3 regions of the Chitinophaga varians genome follow, and region 1 is predicted to be linked to each of the others. Evidence: riboswitches for the same ligand, from Rfam matches in the RefSeq annotation. Region 1 holds a riboswitch; each other region holds the start of a gene.
What was found. Region 1 has a riboswitch for thiamine pyrophosphate ahead of thiS (sulfur carrier protein ThiS). Riboswitches for the same ligand answer to the same signal wherever they lie in the genome.
Positions count from the first base shown of each region.

Region 2: linked by a shared signal. The riboswitch ahead of HGH92_RS05170 (TonB-dependent receptor) and the one ahead of thiS (sulfur carrier protein ThiS) in region 1 are both predicted to bind thiamine pyrophosphate.
Region 3: linked by a shared signal. The riboswitch ahead of HGH92_RS24135 (HAD family hydrolase) and the one ahead of thiS (sulfur carrier protein ThiS) in region 1 are both predicted to bind thiamine pyrophosphate.

Region 1 covers NZ_JABAIA010000001.1:2,679,048-2,681,313, forward strand. Annotated here, with positions in the region: gene HGH92_RS10870 (hypothetical protein) at 1-73, shown strand, start outside; gene HGH92_RS10875 (lipocalin family protein) at 82-561, opposite strand; TPP riboswitch at 845-948, shown strand; gene thiS (sulfur carrier protein ThiS) at 999-1,202, shown strand; gene thiC (phosphomethylpyrimidine synthase ThiC) at 1,285-2,266, shown strand, end outside.
Region 2 covers NZ_JABAIA010000001.1:1,278,934-1,281,199, reverse strand. Annotated here, with positions in the region: gene HGH92_RS05170 (TonB-dependent receptor) at 1-1,063, opposite strand, end outside; TPP riboswitch at 1,076-1,171, opposite strand; gene HGH92_RS05165 (single-stranded DNA-binding protein) at 1,373-1,780, shown strand; tRNA gene HGH92_RS05160 (tRNA-Met) at 1,890-1,961, shown strand; gene era (GTPase Era) at 2,076-2,266, shown strand, end outside.
Region 3 covers NZ_JABAIA010000003.1:118,549-120,814, forward strand. Annotated here, with positions in the region: gene HGH92_RS24125 (TerD family protein) at 1-4, opposite strand, end outside; gene HGH92_RS24130 (phosphoribosyltransferase family protein) at 1-836, opposite strand, end outside; gene HGH92_RS24135 (HAD family hydrolase) at 836-1,492, opposite strand; TPP riboswitch at 1,842-1,941, opposite strand; gene HGH92_RS24140 (dodecin family protein) at 2,201-2,266, shown strand, end outside.

The DNA.
Region 1 (2,266 bases):
GCAGCTGGCCGCTGCCGGCATCTTTATGGCTGTAGTAGCCTGCCTGGTAGGACTCTGGCAAATGTATAACTAAAGACATGACTAGCGGCTCCGGCGATACCGGTCTGTATACCCCTCCGCTGCCTTCAACGGAAACAGCACCAGTGATGTGTCGGACAGCTCCCTGATAATGGTGGTGTCTATAACGGCAGCCGTATCCTTTACGCCTTCCGAATGGCTCCATAAAAACAGCGTGTCATTGTTCAACGCCCATTTTTCATATACCAGCGTATACATGTTGATAGACTTTGCAGTACCGTTCCTGCGCAGCTGAAACCCCTGCATCTCCTTGTCCAGCCCTGCTACAGGCTGTATCCATTTCCCTATGAGCTTAGCTGTGTCCACCCGCAGCGTATCAGTTACAGCAGCGATGCTGTCGGTAACGCCGGCATTGCTGCTGTCTGTAACCACTACCAGGCTGCTGTCGTGCGCTGCCTCTTCCGGCACAGGTGCTTTCTTTGACTTACACGCTACCAATAACAATAATAATGGCAATAGTGACGGTAACTGTTTTATTAACATGAAACTAAATTACGAATTACCGGTATATGCGAAAGATATTTTTTAACCCCACCGTCAATCAGGCTGTGCGCTCCTCCTTATTCTTTTCAACATCGTTAGCTTATCACGGCCAGTCATACATACTAAATCATATCGGATATCGCTCAACACCCACATATTTCGTATAACCGTTTACGTTATTAAAAGCTATTTATCCGGATTCTTTTTTGGGGTATGATTGCCACAGCCATCCGTCGCCCGGAAAATTATCCTCCTGCAATTATTATTTTTTTCTTACTTTTATCCCTCACTTTAGGGGTGTTTATCCCGTACCCGGGATAAGCTGAGATGATACCCTCAGTACCTGAAGCAGCTCATACTGCCGTAGGGAAAAGTAACTGAACTTTCTCATCTTCCACATCCTTAAAGTTTATTGTTTCACTTAAATTCCAACACGCATGGAAGTGCTTGTAAACAATAAACTTTATGCGGTGCAGCAAGGAATAACCATTGCTGCGCTCTTACAGTTTATTCAACTCTCCGCCCAAAAAGGTATTGCTGTTGCGGTCAACGACCAGGTGGTCCCGCGAAACTCGTGGAATGACCAGCCATTGCAGCCGTCAGACAGTATCACGATCATCCGCGCCACTCAGGGCGGATAGTTCGGTTTCCTTATTTCGTTTAACCATTACCGTTATATATGCATAACGGAACGATATTCTCATGTCCACAAAATCCTTTCTCATGCAAAAACAACCCGTGGCCATCAGCCGCACGCCCTTTCCCGCCTCAGAAAAAATATATGTCAGCGGGACTATCCATCCTGTAAAAGTCGCCATGCGGCAAATAACACTGACAGACACCCGTATTCACGGCCGCAAAGGCGATGCCGTGCCCAATGAACCGGTAGTGGTATATGACACCAGCGGCCCATATACCGACCCGTCCATCGACATAGACGTTACCCGCGGCCTGCCCAGGCTGCGTGAATCCTGGATCACCGGCAGGGGAGACGTGGAACAACTACCGCAGTATACCAGCCCTTATGTACGGCAGCTGCAACAAACAGGCGACAACATGCCAGGCATGAGCATCACCGCCCAACCATTGCGCGCACTGCCCGGCCGGAATGTGACCCAGCTCTACTATGCACAACAGGGAATCATCACGCCGGAAATGGAATATATCGCCATCCGCGAAAATCAATACGCAGAAAAATACTACCAGGAAAACAGCCCGCTCTGGCACCAGCATCCGGGCAACAGCATGGGCGCCAACATTCCTAAAAAACAGATCACGCCCGAATTCGTACGCCAGGAAATAGCCGCCGGACGCGCTATCATACCAGCCAATATCAACCACCCGGAAAGTGAGCCCATGATCATCGGCCGCAATTTCCTCGTGAAAATCAATGCCAACATCGGCAACTCCGCTGTTACCTCCAGCATCGAAGAAGAAGTGGAAAAAGCCGTATGGTCCTGCCGCTGGGGCGCAGACACCATCATGGACCTCAGCACCGGCAAAAACATCCATGAAACCAGAGAATGGATTATCCGCAACTCACCCGTGCCCATCGGTACCGTACCCATCTACCAGGCACTCGAAAAAGTAAACGGCAAAGCAGAAGACCTCACCTGGGAAATTTTCCGCGACACACTGATTGAACAGGCCGAACAAGGAGTTGACTACTTCACCATCCACGCCGGCGTATTGCTGCGCTATATAC
Region 2 (2,266 bases), 1.4 Mb from region 1:
GGTAGTGGTCCTGTTGGTAGTTATCTGTTTCGTTGTCATAGGGTGTGCCTGGTTTTTCGGTGCCGGCGGAGTTGTAGGTACGGTTTGTTTTGAGCAGTGCTTCCGGCACGCCGTTCCACGCCTGGTAGGTTTTTTCTTTACCGGAAAAAACGTTGAGGCGGATGGCTGTTTTCCGCGAAATGTAGGCCGCGGAGGTGTAGAACGAGCGGAGATCGGAGGTGGCGCGGTCTATATATCCGTCGGAGGAGATTTTAGAGAGGCGCGCGTCGATGGTGAAGTGGTCGTTGATGAGGCCGGAACCGGCTTTGACGGTGTTTTTCCAGCTGTTGAACGAACCGTAGCTGCTGCTGATTTCGCCATAGGCTTTCTCGCGGTATTCGTTGGTACTGAGGTTGAGCGTGGCTCCGAAGGCGGCGGCGCCGTTGGTGGACGTGCCTACGCCGCGTTGCAGTTCGATGCTGCTGACAGAAGAGGCGAAGTCGGGCATGTTCACAAAGAAGGTGCCTTGCGATTCCGCGTCGTTGATGGGGATACCGTTGACGGTCACGTTGATGCGGGTGATATCAGAGCCGCGTACGCGCATGCCCGTATAGCCGATACCGGTGCCTGCGTCAGAATTGGTGACTACGCCGGGCTGCTGGTCCAGCAGCTGTGGCAGGTCCTGGCCGAGGTTGCCTTTTTTGATATCGGCGGCAGTGAGCGTGCTGTTGACGAACGGCGCGTTTTTACCGGCACGGAGACTGCTGATCTCTACCGGTTTCACCAGCAGACCGGTTTCTTCGAGAACGATGTCTGCCACCTGTGTATTATTGGCGGATTGTATTGTTGTGGTGTATGATTTGTAGCCGATATAGCTGGCTTGTAGTATATAACTTCCTTTTTTAGGGAGATGGACAGAGAAGTGTCCCTGCCGGTCTGTTAAGGCGCCGGTTTGATTCACAGATATGGTAACGCCTTCCAGTGGCCTACCGTTGGTTTTGCTGGTAACGGTACCAGTAACCAGGGATTGTGCATGTAAAGTGCCTGCCATAGACAGCAGCACCAGCAACATCAGCTGTTTCATTTCTAGTATGTCTGTTTTCGTTTTTTTAAATTCCTAACCAGCATTACCTGGTCCAGGTTCTGTGGGTGTGATCTCAGCCTGAAAAGTAAGGCACCCCATAAATCGCGGCGGAACGGTTGATCTCCTTGCGAAGCCACAAAGGTAGCACAAAAAAACATCTTTTGCGGTTTTGCTTTTCTGCCGGGGCTTTTACGTGAAGGAAAAATACTTTGCGCTCTTCTCCTGTGTGAAACAAAAAATTGCTTAATTTCCTGTTACACTTCTCTCAATCATCTTGTATTTAATTTTTAACCATTAAATCTTTATGAGATGATGAAACTTCAGTTTATCGGCTATCTGGGCCGGGATGTTGTCAGGAAAGAAGTGAACGGCAACGTGGTGCTCAATTTTCCGGTGGCCGTTAACGAGCGTTTCCGGAACCGTGACGGGGTACTGGAAGAACGGACCACCTGGGTGGACTGCTCCCTGTGGGGACGGGAAACCATGGCCGCGCACCTGCACCAGGGAACGCTGGTGTACGTGGAAGGCGGCCCCAGGGTGGAAGGGTATATTTCCCGCACCGATCAGCCTGCCGCGGCCTTAAGGCTCCGGGTGTACCACCTGCAACTGCTCAGCCGTAAGGATGACGACAGACGCCGTCCCGCTCCTGTAGAGGTCCCGGCCGTTCCGGAACAGGAACTGGTGGAAGAACAACCCGCCGATGATCTGCCCTTCTAAAAAAGACATGCATTCCAATATGAAAGCCAACCGGTTATGGTTGGCTTTTTCATTTTCTTTGAAAAAAGTTTTGGTGCGAATGAAATTAATACTATCTTTGCACCCTCATTGCGAGGTAGAGCAGAGGTAGCTCGTCGGGCTCATAACCCGAAGGTCAGTGGTTCGAATCCGCTCCTCGCTACAAAAGAGCGCATCAGCGCTGGTAAAGAGACCAGAAAGAGCCGAAGAAATTCGGCTTTTTTTATTTCCGTAAGTTTGAGTAGAGAAAAAGCAGCACAGCCTTTATTAGATAGTCATGCACAAAGCAGGTTTTGTAAACATATTCGGTAAGCCCAATGCGGGGAAAAGTACCTTGCTCAACGCCATCATCGGCGAAAAGCTCGCTATTATATCACCCAAAGTGCAAACCACCAGGCACCGTATCACCGGTGTCATCACCGAACCCGGTTACCAGATCGTATTCTCGGACACCCCGGGTATCATCGA
Region 3 (2,266 bases), on a different contig from region 1:
CCATGTTGTATGCTTTTATGTTTTCTATGAAAAATATAGTGGTTAATATACTGAAGATTTTGCTGATAGGCCCCGATGGTATGATAACCGTTGCCGATGGCCATATCATACAGCATATTGATAAACTGGTCCGACTGATTTTGCAGGAAAATACAAAATGAATCGAAATCGTAGTTGAGAATATATTTTACGATACGGGTATTGATGGCAAACCGCTCGTCCCGGATGATTTTCTCCAGGTGGAAGATCGATTTGACAAAATGATAGTTCAGATGGTTCTCGATGTTGGGATGAATGCTGTTGTTCTGCAATTCCGCATAATACAGCAGGTACATCTCGTTGGAGAGGCCGTAGGTGTCCACCATTTTGAGGATCATGCGTTCATGGCCGCCGGTGATACGGATATCGTCCAGGAACACGATGGTTTTGCCTGCCAGAAATTCCCGGTCGATATGAAACGAATCGTTGCCAATCAGTTTCAGCCGCTGTTCGGCGTCCAGTTCCCCGTAATCTTCCTTATAGGTGATGGTGCGGTGTACTTTCGTTTCCTGAGTGACAGGGTGCCCGTTGGCCGCCAGCCAGCGGTTGAGCCGGAACACGAAGTGGTTCTTCATGGAGAACGTAGCGGTGGGAATGAACGCATAGGGGCTGGACACCACCACCAGTTGTGGGATAGTGCGGCCTTTCAGGTGCTGTTCAATAAACCCGTCAGCCAGTGTGGCGCCGAACCTTTCAGCTACCAGGTCATCACCGAATTTAAAACGGCTGTAATCATCCGGACAAAATCCGAACTGGCTGGTGTCAGTGATTTTATGGAGGGAGTATGTCGTCGTCATCAGTTAAGCAGGCTTGAAATACATTGATTGTTGGAATTGACCAGTAACGAATGAATGCCGGCCCTGGTGGCGCCCCGGATATCAGACTTTACGTTATCGCCTATATGTATGATCTGTTGGGGCAGGACGGCCGCCCCGTTCCTGGTAGTGGCAATGGAATCGAGCATGAGCCGGAACATACCGGGATTGGGCTTGGACATGCCTGTTTCATCCGAATACAGCTGGAAATGCAGGTACCGGCCCAGTTCCAGCTCCTCCAGTATCTTCCTCAGGGTACGCCCTTTAATGAAAGCAGTATTGCTCAATAAGCTGAGGGTACAGTCCTGCCGCTGATGCAACGTACGCAGCACGTCCACGGTGGCGGAGCAATACACGACCGGCCGGTGCCGGAACACCAGGGCTTCCATTTCGTTGTACAGTGCTGCCAGGTCAATCGACCCAAAGTCGTACTGATGGTCATTGATCTCGCTGATCACCATCAGATGAAGGGTGTCGGTATCTAGATTGCCACCTGTTTTTTCGTTGATGGCATTGGCCAACAGGTCAATCCTGCGGAAGATACGTTCCACTTCTTCGAGTGATTTTTGCCGGGGATTAAAATGATCAAAAAAGAATTTCGTCCGTTCCCGTTTATAGGAAGGATTAGATCTGATCAAGGTTAACCAGAGGTCAAAGGAATAATGCTGGTAGTTGTTCATTCGTTGGTTATGGTGTATAATCCTCACGGATACTGCACAAATCAGGGTTAAACCTATTTATGGTAGCATAGTGTGAAAATAAGTGTTTACAAACGGGACATTCATCTTTTCCTGATATGCATGACTGAGCTGGGATTATAACAAAAAGCCTGCCGTAGTGTTTGTCAGCTAATATAACACATAATACTATACGGAAATGAAAAAATTGCAGGATTAAAGGATTGATAATAAACGGTTTGGTGACAAAATGACAACTTATCTAGTAGGTGTATGCAAAAAAAGAAAGGCGCCGGGTTCTCCAGTGCCTTTCTGGTGTTTCCTGCTTTCCTACGCTGGTATTACCCAGTTCAGGTTGTAAGGGTATAATCTCAGGTGTTGTTTTACCAAACCACCCCTTTTCAGAAACATCTGCTTACTATAATGAAAGGACCATGCCAGCGAACATACCTTCCGGAAACCGATTGATTTTCAATGAAAACCTTTACCGGCACAACCTTTTACTGTAGCGGGGATTGCACATTCCGGGTAGCGTTCCGGGGGAAATATTGCCTGCCCGCTTTGTCTTTATGCCTGCTGTAATCCGCCACGGTGCCGGGGTTAACCAAACCGGTAGGCAGTTTGTTTTAATATACACGCCCTATTTTTTCATCATTTAAAACTTTTCTTATGGCTATCGTTAAAGTAATCGAGGTGATCGCCTCCTCCGAAAAAGGTTTTGAAGACGCTGTGCAG